3 regions of the Bacillus sp. KNSH39 genome follow, and region 3 is predicted to be linked to each of the others. Evidence: riboswitches for the same ligand, from Rfam matches in the RefSeq annotation. Region 3 holds a riboswitch; each other region holds the start of a gene.
What was found. A riboswitch is a leader RNA that binds a small molecule or an ion and turns the genes downstream of it on or off. The one in region 3 is predicted to bind S-adenosylmethionine.

Region 1 (4,596 bases), 2.6 Mb from region 3:
TGCTCCGATTGCGAATCCTACAATACCAGCAAGACTACCAAGAGCAATTAAAGCCAAAATACCGGCTGCGATAAACGCTAGAAATTGTTTCATCTTGTGCTTGCCTCCCTTCGATTTGATACTCTTATCTTAACTATTTTTTCATCTTTCCATAACGAGCTTAAGAACCGTTTTTAACTCAGACTTAAGACCGAGTCATATTCAGCCCTTTACGCAAAAAAACGTGCAGAGTCTATTCTCTGCACGTTTTTTAATTACTAACATTCATATTAAATTAAGCTGTTTTATGATACTCTTTTTTCTCAGCTACTTTCGAAAACCTTGGAAACCCAATTAAAATAGAAACAATCCCACATACTCCAACTAAGATTGGATAAAATGCATATGGCAACAATTCAACCGGAGATAACGCTGCAAATCCTGCTGCCGTTAACATTTGGGCACCGTACGGAATTAATCCTTGCACACAACATGAGAAAAGATCTAATACACTCGCTGATTTACGAGGATCTATTTCATATTGATCTGCAATATTTTTTGCAAGCGGGCCTGTAAAGATAATTGAAATCGTATTATTCGCTGTACACATATTCGTCATACTCACTAAACCAGCAATACCAAATTCCGCTCCTTTTTTCGAACGAATATTACGTGTTAATACATTCATTAAATATTGAATACCACCATTATATTGGATTAATTCAACCATACCGCCAATTAATATAGCAAGTAATACTAACTCCATCATACCGCCCATTCCAGTCGTTACACTTTTAAAGAAACTTTCTAACGTGTAACTTCCATCTATAAGGCCGATAACACCAGATAGTACAGTTCCACCAGTTAATACAATAAGTACATTCCAGCCAAGTAGCGCTGTAATAAGTACTCCTGCGTACGGTAAAATCTTTATCCAATCAAAGCTATGTGCTTTAATCTGCGTGTCACTTCCTGAAGTAACTATTACTAATAGTACAATTGTAATAATAGCCGCTGGTAACACAATTAAAAAGTTCGTTTTAAACTTATCTTTCATTTCTGTTCCTTGTGAACGAACAGCTGCGATTGTTGTATCTGAAATAAATGATAAATTATCACCAAACATCGCTCCGCCAACAACAGTAGCCATTGCAAGCGCAATTGAGATATCAGTTTGACCACTAATACCTACAGCAATCGGCGCTAATGCTGCAATTGTTCCCATTGAAGTTCCCATCGCTAATGAAATAAATGCACCAATAACAAAGATTCCAGCTACGATAAATCCTGGCGGTAAAATAGTTAACGCTAAATTAACAGTTGAGTCTACTCCGCCCATTCCTTTAGCAGTTTCAGAAAACGCACCTGCAAGCACAAAAATTAATACCATAATCATAATATCCGGATTTCCTGCACCTTTAGCGAACCGCTCTACTTTCACATTAAAACTTTCTTTACGATTCATCACTAAAGCGACTCCTACAGCAATTGAAATCGCTACAAGTATCGGCAATTTATAGAAATCACCTGTAATAATTCCAGAACCAATAAATAGCGCCAAAAATATTCCAAGTGGTAATAAAGCTAAACCATTTCCTCTCGTTTCTTTCAAAGTACCATCTCTCCCTAGTTTCAACCTTTTTCTAATGAATAACAAAAGACCTCTTCCGATGAGAAGAGGTCTTATACATCTATAAGAAACACTCTTCTCATCTTTCAAGCACACGCTTGCTGGATTTGGCACAGCACTCTGAAATCGAGTCCGCTGCCGAGGCATCGTAGGGCCAGTCCCTCCGCCTCTCTTTATAAGAAGGTTTCATATTTATTTTTTAATAATAATTTCTTCCCTAACTTTACTCGCTTACAAAACAAAAGTCAATTATTTTTTGTATAGATTTTTTTGGTAATTATACAAAAATTTGAATACAACAATCATTTTAACTTTTCGATTTCTTCTTCCAATATTGAAATCCAATAAAATTCACTATTTTTTATTGTTGCTAATATCCATTTCGTAGTGTGCCATGCTAGCTCATACTCTTCCTTCGTGACATCACCACTTTTATAAGCATCCTCTAGCTCCTCTTCATCTAATACATACACCTTACCGCTAGATAATAATACTACATCTAAATATAAATCATCAAAATACGGTAAACCACGATCGTCTATTTTATATTCTTTCGCCACATCGATATAATATTGCACTAATTTTTTCTGATCATCTAACATAGCGGTAATCGCAAAGTTTTTCCCGTCTATGAAATATTGAATCCACGTATACTGATCTGCTGCAATACAAAGTTCTTCACCATCATATTCTTTACAACTAGGCTCTCTCACCTTTTTTATATCCAGTATTCCGAGCATTCCCTCTTCCACTTGCTTAACCGTATAACTCTTTTCTATTAGTCTCTTCCACGAAGAACCGTCACCATATTTTCGTTTCATTATGTCTGCTCCTCTTCTATATACAGAAAAGCTCCCACATATTATGTGAGAGCTTGTTCATATTATAATTAAGCCGCTTGACCCTTTTCAGAAATCTCTTTTAAATAAGCTTGTCCTTTTTCAGCGTCATATTGACCTTCCCACTTAGACATAACTACAGCTGCTAAAGAGTTTCCTACAACGTTAACTGCTGTACGAGCCATATCTAAAATACGGTCAATACCAGCAATGAACGCTAAGCCTTCAGGTGGAATACCTACTGTACCAAGTGTCGCTAATAATACAACGAATGATACGCCCGGTACACCTGCGATACCTTTTGATGTAACCATTAATACAAGTAATAATGTAATTTGTTGTGTAATAGATAAATCAATACCGTACATTTGCGCCAAGAAAATAGCCGCAATTGCTTGATATAAAGTTGATCCATCTAAGTTAAATGAATAACCAGTCGGAATAACGAAAGATGTAATTGCTTTCGGACAACCGAATTTCTCCATTTTCTCCATGATTTTTGGTAAAACTGTTTCTGAGCTTGCTGTAGAATACGCTAAGATCAGCTCGTCTTTTAAAATCTTAAAGAATTGGAAAATGTTAATTCCAAATATTTTCGCTGTAAGTCCTAAGACAACTACGACGAAGAAGATCATTGCCCCATATACAACAATTAGCAATTTCCCTAATGGAATTAATGAAGCAAGACCAAATGTAGAAACTGTAACACCAATTAGTGCAAACACACCAAATGGTGCAAATTTCATAACTTGGTTTGTTACATAAAACATTGCGTCAGCTACACCTTGGAAAAATTGAAGAACTGGTCTTCCTCTTTCACCAATTGCTGCTACACCTAAACCAAATAGTACAGAGAAGAAGATAATAGCAAGCATATCTCCGTCAGCCAATGACTTCATAATGTTCGTTGGAACAATATTTACAAACGTATCTGCAAATGAATGACTTTGTACTTGCTCTGTCGTATGTGTATATTTCGAAATATCTGTCTTTGTTAACTGCTCCATATTTACGCCTTTTCCTGGTTGGAAAATATTCGCTATTAATAGACCAACAATAATTGCAATTGTTGTAATAATTTCAAAGTAAATAATTGTTTTTCCGCCTAGTCGACCTAGTTTTTTAACATCGCCAACACCAGCAACCCCAACAACAATACTTGCTACAACAATCGGTACAACGATCATTTTAATTAATCGGATGAAAATATCACCAATTGGTTGTAAGTACTTCACAACAGCTGGATTATCAAAGAAAATCGCCCCAACCGCAATACCAAGCGCAAGCCCTATTAATATTTGCCATGCAAGTCCTATTCTTTTCATATTTGTTGTAACCCCCTCTTCGATGTGTCACTCTATCTCTCATTCTATCTCTATAAAACTAAGAAATTAAGAGTATTACATATTATTCGACAATTCACTACATTTTGTCCCTGTTAAAAATCATAAATCAAAATTTAAAATCTGACAACAAAATAACTTTCCCCGAATGCAAATAATTTTCTTGACAAAAAATAAACCCATGTTAGAAAACCTCACATGAGAACGATTCCTCACTAGTGTTTTATTAGCTTTCCAAGTAATATTTCACCTCATAAAAACGATTACTTTCCTCCTTCATTTTACAGGAAAATTCCAAAATATACCTTTGTTACACATATGAATAAAATGTAAGCACTATGACAATTACAGTTGAAAAATGATAAATTCCGACAAAACTTAGCAATTTTATAAAATTTTCTTTACATTATGATTACAACGATAGACACCCTTCTTCTTATGATATATAACATTCATAGGGAAAGGAGTCAGACAACAATGAAAAAGAAATTTGCAGCGTTTAGTGTTTTAGCAGCAGGAACGATTTTTGCTTCCCCGTTACTTTCACCCGTATACGCTGAAACGAATCAAGATAAATTATCTAACATTCAATCTGAATTAGAAGGCAAACAAAGTGACTTACAAAATAAATCAGTCGAGAAAGAACAAATAGAAAAAGAAATTCAAGAATTACAGAAGAAAATCGATGAATTAACTACTTCCATTAATAAAAATGAGACTGAATTAAACGATACAAAAAAAGAAATTAGCAAAACACAACAAGTAATTACTGACAAAAAGAAACATATAGAACAATTACAAACAA
Region 2 (4,596 bases), 1.4 Mb from region 3:
AGGCACGCCTGTTGCTTGGATTATGCCTAATACAGCTGCTGAAATTGGAAAGTCTATCTCCTTATATACAATGGGACAATCAGTAAACGAGATACATCAAGAAACCCTGCAACTACTTTTAAAAGGTATTGGTACTTCGCAACTTTGTACTGAGGAAGAAGTTCATCAGCTTACTGCAGTTACTGGAAGTGCACCAGCCTTCCTTTATTACTTTGCTGAAAGCTTAATTGAAGCAACAAAAAGTTATGGAGTTGATGAAGAAACCGCAAAACACCTTGTCATTCAAATGATTTCTGGCTCTGCTTCTATGCTTGAACAAACGCAAAATCCAGCTAACCTTCGCGAACAAGTAACAACGCCAGGTGGTTCCACAGCTGAGGGTCTCAAAACTTTATACGAATATAATTTTTCAGAGGCAATTCAAAAAGCAGTAGAAGCAACAAACAAAAAAGCTAGGGGGAAATAATATGATTTTAACAAGTTTAAAAGATTATACAACATTACATAACGGTGTAAAAATGCCTTGGTTTGGTTTAGGTGTTTTTAAAGTAGAAGATGGTTCAGAAGTAATTGATTCTGTAAAAGCAGCAATTAAAAATGGCTACCGCAGCATCGATACTGCAGCAATCTATCAAAATGAAGAAGGCGTTGGACAAGCGATTCGTGAATCCGGTGTTTCACGTGAAGAATTATTTATTACCTCAAAAGTATGGAATAGCGATCAAGGATATGAAACAACACTTCAAGCATTTGAAACTACATTAGAGAAATTAGGTCTAGAATATTTAGATTTATATTTAGTACATTGGCCTGTAAAAGGGAAATATACTGAATCATGGAAAGCATTAGAAAAACTTTATAAAGATGGCCGTGTTCGCGCTATCGGTGTGAGTAATTTCCACATTCACCACTTACAAGACGTATTTGAAATTGCTGAAATTAAGCCAATGGTCAACCAAGTGGAATATCACCCACGTTTAGCACAAGAAGAGCTACATGCATTCTGTAAAGAACATAATATCCAGCTTGAAGCTTGGTCACCATTAATGCAAGGACAACTACTAGATAATCCAACGTTACAAGAAATTGCGACAAAATATAATAAATCAACTGCGCAAATTATTTTACGTTGGGATTTACAAAACGAAGTTGTAACAATTCCCAAATCAATTAAAGAACATCGCATTATTGAAAATGCAAACATCTTCGACTTTGAATTAAGTGCTGATGATATGAAAGCAATTCAAGCTTTAAATGAAGATCGTCGCGTTGGTCCAGATCCAGATAACTTTAACTTCTAGTAGAAAAACCACTGCCATATGCAGTGGTTTTTCTATTTAATAAAACTGAAAATTTAAACTATATTTCATTTAGTTGACACTTCATTATTCAAGGTGTAAGATTTTGAATTATCAAAGAAACACAAAAATTAATAAAATTTATTCGTTTACTCATTGTATCAAGAGAGGTGGAGGGACTGGCCCTTTGAAACCTCGGCAACAGGTTCATTTTGAATACTGTGCCACTTCCTGCAAGCTTTATGCTTGAAAGATAGAATGAGGGACTTCGTTTATATACGGGTGCATAACTTGTACGTAAAAATCCCTCTTTCTCAATATGAAAAGAGGGATTTTTTATTTTTCATTTCCCTCATCATCATCCAAACTTAATTATTTAGGAGGAAAATCAAATGAAAAAGAAGTTTGTACCCGGTATTGCATCAGTTGTAGGAGTAAGTATTTTATTAACTGGTTGCGGTAGTTATAAAAACGAAGCAAGCGGAGCAAATGCAAAAGACGAGGCACCTAGTAAACAGGTTTTAAACTTATCTTCACCTACTGAAATACGAACAATGGATACGGCTCGTGCTACAGATACTGATTCTGGTCAAGTAATGAGAAACGTATTTGAAGGTTTGTATAATCTTGGTGAAGGTAACAAACCTGTTCCTGGTGTTGCAAAATCTCATGAAGTAAGTGGCGATAAAACGAAATACACATTCCATTTGCGAGATTCAAAATGGTCAAACGGCACTCCTGTTACAGCTAAAGATTTTGTGTTCGCTTGGCAACGTGCCGTAGATCCAGCAACAGCCTCTGAATATGCATTTTTATTCTTTGATATTAAAAACGCAACAAAAATTAACAACAAAGAACTTCCAGCCGACCAACTTGGTGTAAAAGCAGTTGATGACCATACGTTTGAGGTAGAATTAGAGCGTCCTGTTCCTTATTTTATTAGCTTAACAGCGTTCCCAACATTTCTACCAATTAATGAGGAATTCTTTAAAGTACAAGGTGATAAGTACGCTTTAGAAGATAATACAATCTTGTACAATGGAGCTTTTACACTAAGCGATTGGAAGCACGAACAAAGCTTTAAATTTAAGAAGAACCCTACCTATTGGGATAAAGATACTGTCAAACTAGAAGAAATCAATTTTAATGTCGTAAAAGAAAAATCAACAGAAGTAAATTTATTCGAGTCAAAACAATTAGATCGTATAAAACTAACATCTGACTTCGTCGATAAATATAAAAAGGATGCTAACTTTAAAGAACGTCCAAACGTAGGCGTACAATTTTTACGTATGAATCAACAAAACAAAGTACTTCAAAACGTTTCTGCACGCCAAGCAATTGATCAAACAATTGATAGAAAATCCTTTGTAAATACGTTATTAAATGATGGCTCTACACCAACATTTGGTCTCGTTCCAAAAAACTTTGCAAAAGGACCTGAAGGAAAAGACTTCCGTACTGCAAACGGCGATTTAACAAAAGTTGATACAAAATCTGCACAAGAGTTATGGAAAAAAGCTAAACAAGAGCTTGGTTCTGAAAAGATAACATTAGAATTATTAACGAGTGATGCTGACCTTGATAAGAAAACTGGTGAATTCTTAAAAGGACAACTAGAAAAGAATCTAGATGGATTAATAGTAAATATAAAACCTCAGCCGCGTAAGCAACAAGTTTCGCTTTTATTAAAAGGTGACTACGAAATCGGAATTGATGGCTGGAGCCCTGACTTTGCGGATCCAATTACATTCCTTGAGCTATTTACAACGAATAACCCTTATAACTTAGATCATTACTCTAATAAGGAATTCGATGAAACAATAGCAAAAGTGAAAACAACTTTAGCTGGTGATGAAAAAGCTCGCTGGGAAGCATTACTAGCATCCGAGAAAATATTATTTAAAGACTCTGTTATCGCTCCTCTTTACCAAAAAGGCGAATCTTATTTAGAACGTTCTTATGTGAAAGGAATTGTGCAAGTAGACTTTGCAGGTCAATTAAACTTCAAGTGGACAAAAATTGAAAAATAAAGTGAAACTTTAATAAGCGGGGGTTTCTTCATCCCCACTTATTATTAGCCCACACCAATTGTTTTTTTAGCAAAATATATTAAAAATAGGTTCTCTCACACATGAGAATCTGCTTTTTTAATATATTATTCTGATAAATTAACAATCTATTTTTATTATTGACATATAGTTCTTTTCAGTGTTAATATTCTAAATAATCAAAGAAACAAAATATTTCACCATCAAAATATAATGTCTACTACGTTGAAACATATAACGATAGATTATAGTTCGACATGTATATACATATAGAACACCTGATTACCTATAAACAAATATTTATAATAGGTTTTATCTCCTTCTATAGCTACTTCAAGACACGGACATTATGACGTTACGAACAACACATTTAGGGAGGAACGAACAATGAAGAAAAAAGTTGTACCTGTTGTTGCATCTGTTTTAGGGGCAAGTCTATTACTAACTGCTTGCGGGGGAAATAAAGATAATGCAAGCGGAGCGAAAGCAAACGATAAAGCACCTGATAAACAGGCAATTAACTTATCATTCGCTTCAGAAATTCCAACAATGGATGTTGCAAAAGCAACGGATGGGGAATCCATGAACGTAATGCGTAATGTTTTTGAAGGGCTATATGCAATGGGAGAAGATAACAAACCGATTCCTGGTGTTGCTGAGTCGGTTGACATTAGTCCCGATAAAACAAAATATACATTCCATCTGCGTGATTCAAAATGGTCAAACGGTACTCCTGTTACAGCAAAGGACTTCGTCTTTGCTTGGCAACGTGCCGTAAATCCTGATACAGCAGCTGAATACGCATTCTTATTCTTCGATGTACAGAATGCGAAACAAATAAACCAAAAACAATTACCAATTGATCAACTAGGGGTCAAAGCTGTTGATGACAAAACGTTAGAAGTACAACTAGACCGTCCTGTTCCTTACTTCTTAAGCTTAACGACATTCTCAACATTCTTGCCAATTAATGAAGAGTACTTAAAGTCTCAGGGCGATAAATACGGTTTAGAAACAAATCATTTAATTTACAACGGTGCTTTCACATTAGATAACTGGAAACACGAACAAAGTTTCCAATTGAAGAAAAACCCTAACTATTGGGATGCTAAAACGGTAAAATTAGAAGAAATCAACTTCAATGTCGTTAAAGATAAGTCTACAGAAGTGAACTTATATGATTCAGGACAAATTGATCGCGTTGCTTTAACTGCAGAGTTTGTTGATAAATATAAGAGCGATCCAAA
Region 3 (4,596 bases):
GTGAGCCTTCGAACATTTCTCATGCGTATGAACGACTTTCGGCCTTTGAATCGTGTCTTTTTCTATTACAGGGGTAATATTCGCAACAGCGCGCTTCATACTTTGAATATGTTCTGGAGTCGTACCACAACAACCACCCAATAACCGAATACCTTGCTCAATAAATCTCGGTGTCATCGCTTCAAAATAAGCTGGGCTTCCCTCATATACGTAACGTCCATCCACATAATTCGGGAGGCCTGCATTTGGGTATGCTGATAAATAGCCATTTTGAGGAATCGATATCATTTTGAAAGCTTCCGTCATATGAAGCGGCCCTAGTTGACAATTCAATCCAACAACATTTGCACCGTAATCTATAAGTTGCTTTAATATTTCATTGACATCATTTCCATTTTGAGTCGTACCTGCTTCATGTAACGCTAATTGCGCAACAATTGGAATATTCGTTTGCTTACGCAATACTTTAACGGCATGAAGTAATTCAAATTCATCGTAAAAAGTTTCTAATAGTAATCCATCAACCTGTTCTTCTAGTAAAGCCCCTGCCTGTTCAAGTAACATAAACTCTCTTTCCATATCAGTCGTTGTAACAGCTCCGATATGTTTCATACCACCAATTGTTCCTAAAATTGCATTTTTATCTGTCACAGATGCTTTCGCCAGTTTTACTGCCGCTCTATTAATTTCTGTAACTTGATTTTCTAAACCATACATACGTAATTTCGCCTCATTTGCTCCATACGTATTCGTTTGAATTACATCTGCTCCAGCAGCTACATATTGTTTATGAATCGATATAATTAAGTCTGGATCAGATACATTCAATTCTTCAAAGCTACTTTGCAAACCATGTGAATGCAATAACGTCCCAACCGCACCATCACCTATTACAATTCCTTTTGATAATAAATCTAGTAATTTCACGACTCTCCCTCATTTCTATCAATATAAAAACCCCCTCTTCACTTTGAAGAGGGGGACATAATCGTTCCTCCTCTTATTATGCAAAACATTCGTTTTGCAGGTATTAGCACCGTTTCAAACATTTCGTTTGAAGGTTGCCGGGTTTCACAGGGCCTTTCCCTCCACCGCTCTCAATAAGAGTTGTCTTTATTATTTTATTTATGTAGCTAAAAGGAAATGCGTTCCCCTTTTAACAATGTTTGTTAATTTTTTAATAAATTTAGCATGCACAAAAGTAAAAGTCAATGACACTTGCGGAAAAATAAAAATTATTTAAAATAAAGTTGCAATTCAGTTATATTTTATTGTAAAGTTAAAAACATAATAAAAATTTCATACGAACATTCTTATCTAGAGAGGTAGAGGGACTGGCCCTGTGACGCCTCAGCAACCATTAACATTTTGTTAATAAGGTGCTAATTCCAGCAAATTGTGAAAGATTTGACAGATGAGAAGAAGACTCTATTCAAACCGAAAGCCTTCTTCTTAGAAGGCTTTTTTTATTTTATATTCACTTAATGTTTCAATTTAAAAAGGAGGAATTTTCATATGTCAACAATCGAAACAAAACTAGCACAAATCGGAAATCGCAGTGAAACTACAACCGGAACGGTTAATCCACCAGTTTATTTCTCAACCGCTTATCGTCACGAAGGAATTGGTAAATCTACTGGCTTTGACTATTCACGAACTGGCAATCCAACTCGAGGTCTTTTAGAACAGGCGATCGCAGACTTAGAATATGGCGAACAAGGTTATGCCTGTAGTTCAGGGATGGCGGCTGTTCTCCTCGTCCTTTCTCTATTCCGCTCTGGAGACGAACTTATTGTATCTGAAGATTTATACGGGGGAACGTATCGATTATTTTCTGAGCATGAAAAAAAGTGGAATGTTCGATGTAGATACGTAAATACACAGTCTATTAAACAAATTGAGCAAGCTATCACAACTGAAACGAAGGCTATTTTCATAGAAACTCCAACTAATCCATTAATGCAAGTTACTGATATTGCTGCTGTCGCAACTGTAGCGAAAAGGAACGGACTACTCCTTATTGTAGACAACACTTTCTACACACCTTATATACAGCAACCATTAACAGAAGGTGCTGACATTGTACTTCATAGCGCAACGAAATATTTAGGGGGACATAACGATGTACTAAGCGGGCTTGTCGTTGCAAAAGGAAAGGAACTTTGCGAGGAAATCGCTCATTATCATAATGCATCAGGTGCAGTTTTAAGCCCATTTGACTCATGGTTATTAATTCGCGGTATGAAAACGTTAGCGCTTCGCATGAGGCAACATGAAGAAAATGCGAAAGCAGTTGTTGCGTATTTAAATGATGAAGACGGGGTGACAGATGTATTTTATCCAGGAAGAGGCGGCATGATCTCATTCCGCCTTAAAGATGAAGCTTGGATTAATCCATTCTTACAATCTTTATCCTTAATTACATTTGCCGAAAGTCTTGGTGGTGTAGAAAGTTTAATGACTTATCCAGCAACGCAAACACATGCTGATATTCCTGAAGAAATTAGAACAGCAAACGGCGTATGCAATCGTCTTCTTCGATTCTCAGTTGGCATTGAAAATAGTAACGATTTAATTCAAGACTTAAAGCAAGCAATTAAACTCGTAAAAGAAGGTGTAAGAATATGAGCTATTCTATAGATACACTCTTACTACACAACCAATATAAACACGACTCGCAAACAGGCGCTGTGAACGTTCCTATTTATAACACATCAACTTTTCACCAGTTTGATGTAGATACGTTCGGAAAATATGACTATAGCAGGTCAGGAAATCCAACTCGTGAAGCTCTTGAAGATATCATTGCTTTATTAGAAGGCGGAACAAAAGGATTCGCCTTTGCATCAGGCATTGCAGCGATTTCCACTGCATTCCTCCTTCTTTCACAAGGTGATCACGTACTCATTTCAGAAGATGTGTACGGAGGCACTTACCGAGTGATAACTGAGGTACTCTCCCGTTACGGTGTTTCACATACATTTGTTGATATGACCAATTTAGAAGAAATAAAACAAAACATTAAACCAAATACAAAGCTCTTTTATGTAGAAACACCTTCTAACCCACTTTTAAAAGTGACAGATATTCGCGAGGTTTCTAAACTCGCAAAATCTATTGGGGCTCTTACTTTTGTTGATAATACATTTTTGACACCACTATTCCAAAAACCACTTGAACTTGGAGCTGATGTCGTTCTTCATAGTGCTACAAAATTTATTGCTGGTCATAGTGATGTTACTGCCGGATTAGCAGTAGTAAAAGATTCAGAACTCGCTCAAAAGCTTGGATTTTTACAAAATGCATTCGGTGCTATTTTAGGACCTCAAGATTGTTCTCTCGTACTTCGCGGTCTAAAAACATTGCATGTACGCCTCGAACATTCAGCTAAAAATGCCAATAAAATCGCACATTATTTACAAGAGCACTCTAAAGTAAAAAATGTCTATTATCCGGGATTACAAACTCATCTCGGATTTGATATTCAACAATCTCAAGCAACATCAGCTGGAGCGGTCTTATCGTTTACTTTGCAGTCAGAAGATGCACTCCGCAAATTTTTATCAAAAGTAAAATTGCCTGTTTTTGCAGTTAGTTTAGGAGCTGTAGAGTCAATTCTTTCTTATCCAGCAAAAATGTCACATGCAGCACTGTCGCAAGAAGCTCGTGATAAAAGAGGAATCTCTAATTCATTACTTCGGTTATCAGTCGGTCTTGAAAATGTTAACGATTTAATATCCGATTTTGAAAATGCCCTTTCTTATGTAGAAGAACCTGTAAATGCATAGAGAAAAAGAAGATATGAGATTAGGTTTTCATATCTTCTTTTTATGCGGTTTAGCTATATTCATTTGAATTTCTTCTTTTCTTATAGTCCATAAAAATAAAAGTATATCATCTATTTCTAAATAATGGATTAATTGATATATTAAGAAATAAAAAGGGGTGAAAATAATGGATACTTGTGCAGATATTTTAATCGTTATCGATTTACAAAATGGCGTATGTTATAGCGAGGAGCATTTATTTGATTTACAGAACTTACTAAAAAAAGTAAATAAAAGAATTTCTTCATATAGAAAATTAAATAAACCAATCCTTTTTGTTCAACATTGTGATGATGATTTAGTACCCGAGAAAGAACTTTGGGCTATTCATACCGATCTAGATGTTCAAGAACAAGATTTTTTTGTAAGAAAAACACATGCAAATTCATTTTATAAAACAAACTTAAAAGAAATTTTAGATCAATTATCTGTAAATCGCATTGAATTTTGTGGCGCCCAAACAGAGTACTGTATGGATGCAACGATTAAGTTTGCCCACGGACTAGGATACGAAAACTTTATGGGACAGAAAACAACCTCTACGTTGAATAATCCTTTTATGTCCGCAAAAGAGACAATTGATTTTTATGAGAACATATGGAATCACAGATTTTTAACGTTGCTAAAAGATGAATTTTAGAATAAATGACTAATGACTTGATCATCCTAAGATTTATCAGCCGTAATCAAATATTTCATTATCACCATAAAGAAGCGAATGACATTCAGCTTCTTTTCTTTTAACCTGTTTTATATTCTATATATATCA

Region 1: linked by a shared signal. The riboswitch ahead of ACUL40_RS27265 (Na+/H+ antiporter NhaC family protein) and the one ahead of metI (cystathionine gamma-synthase/O-acetylhomoserine thiolyase) in region 3 are both predicted to bind S-adenosylmethionine.
Region 2: linked by a shared signal. The riboswitch ahead of ACUL40_RS20795 (peptide ABC transporter substrate-binding protein) and the one ahead of metI (cystathionine gamma-synthase/O-acetylhomoserine thiolyase) in region 3 are both predicted to bind S-adenosylmethionine.

Annotation. Positions count from the first base shown of each region.
Region 1 is NZ_JBQXYO010000001.1:5,298,741-5,303,336, reverse strand. Features, by position in the region: gene ACUL40_RS27270 (lmo0954 family membrane protein) at 1-93, opposite strand, end outside; gene ACUL40_RS27265 (Na+/H+ antiporter NhaC family protein) at 275-1,591, opposite strand; SAM riboswitch class I at 1,686-1,791, opposite strand; gene ACUL40_RS27260 (DUF402 domain-containing protein) at 1,912-2,430, opposite strand; gene gltP (glutamate/aspartate:proton symporter GltP) at 2,499-3,773, opposite strand; gene ACUL40_RS27250 (murein hydrolase activator EnvC family protein) at 4,269-4,596, shown strand, end outside.
Region 2 is NZ_JBQXYO010000001.1:4,051,629-4,056,224, reverse strand. Features, by position in the region: gene proC (pyrroline-5-carboxylate reductase) at 1-466, shown strand, start outside; gene ACUL40_RS20800 (aldo/keto reductase) at 468-1,301, shown strand; SAM riboswitch class I at 1,454-1,558, shown strand; gene ACUL40_RS20795 (peptide ABC transporter substrate-binding protein) at 1,691-3,331, shown strand; gene ACUL40_RS20790 (ABC transporter substrate-binding protein) at 3,737-4,596, shown strand, end outside.
Region 3 is NZ_JBQXYO010000001.1:2,669,680-2,674,275, forward strand. Features, by position in the region: gene ACUL40_RS13615 (bifunctional homocysteine S-methyltransferase/methylenetetrahydrofolate reductase) at 1-927, opposite strand, end outside; SAM riboswitch class I at 998-1,107, opposite strand; SAM riboswitch class I at 1,311-1,421, shown strand; gene metI (cystathionine gamma-synthase/O-acetylhomoserine thiolyase) at 1,516-2,628, shown strand; gene metC (cystathionine beta-lyase) at 2,625-3,788, shown strand; gene ACUL40_RS13630 (cysteine hydrolase family protein) at 3,955-4,467, shown strand.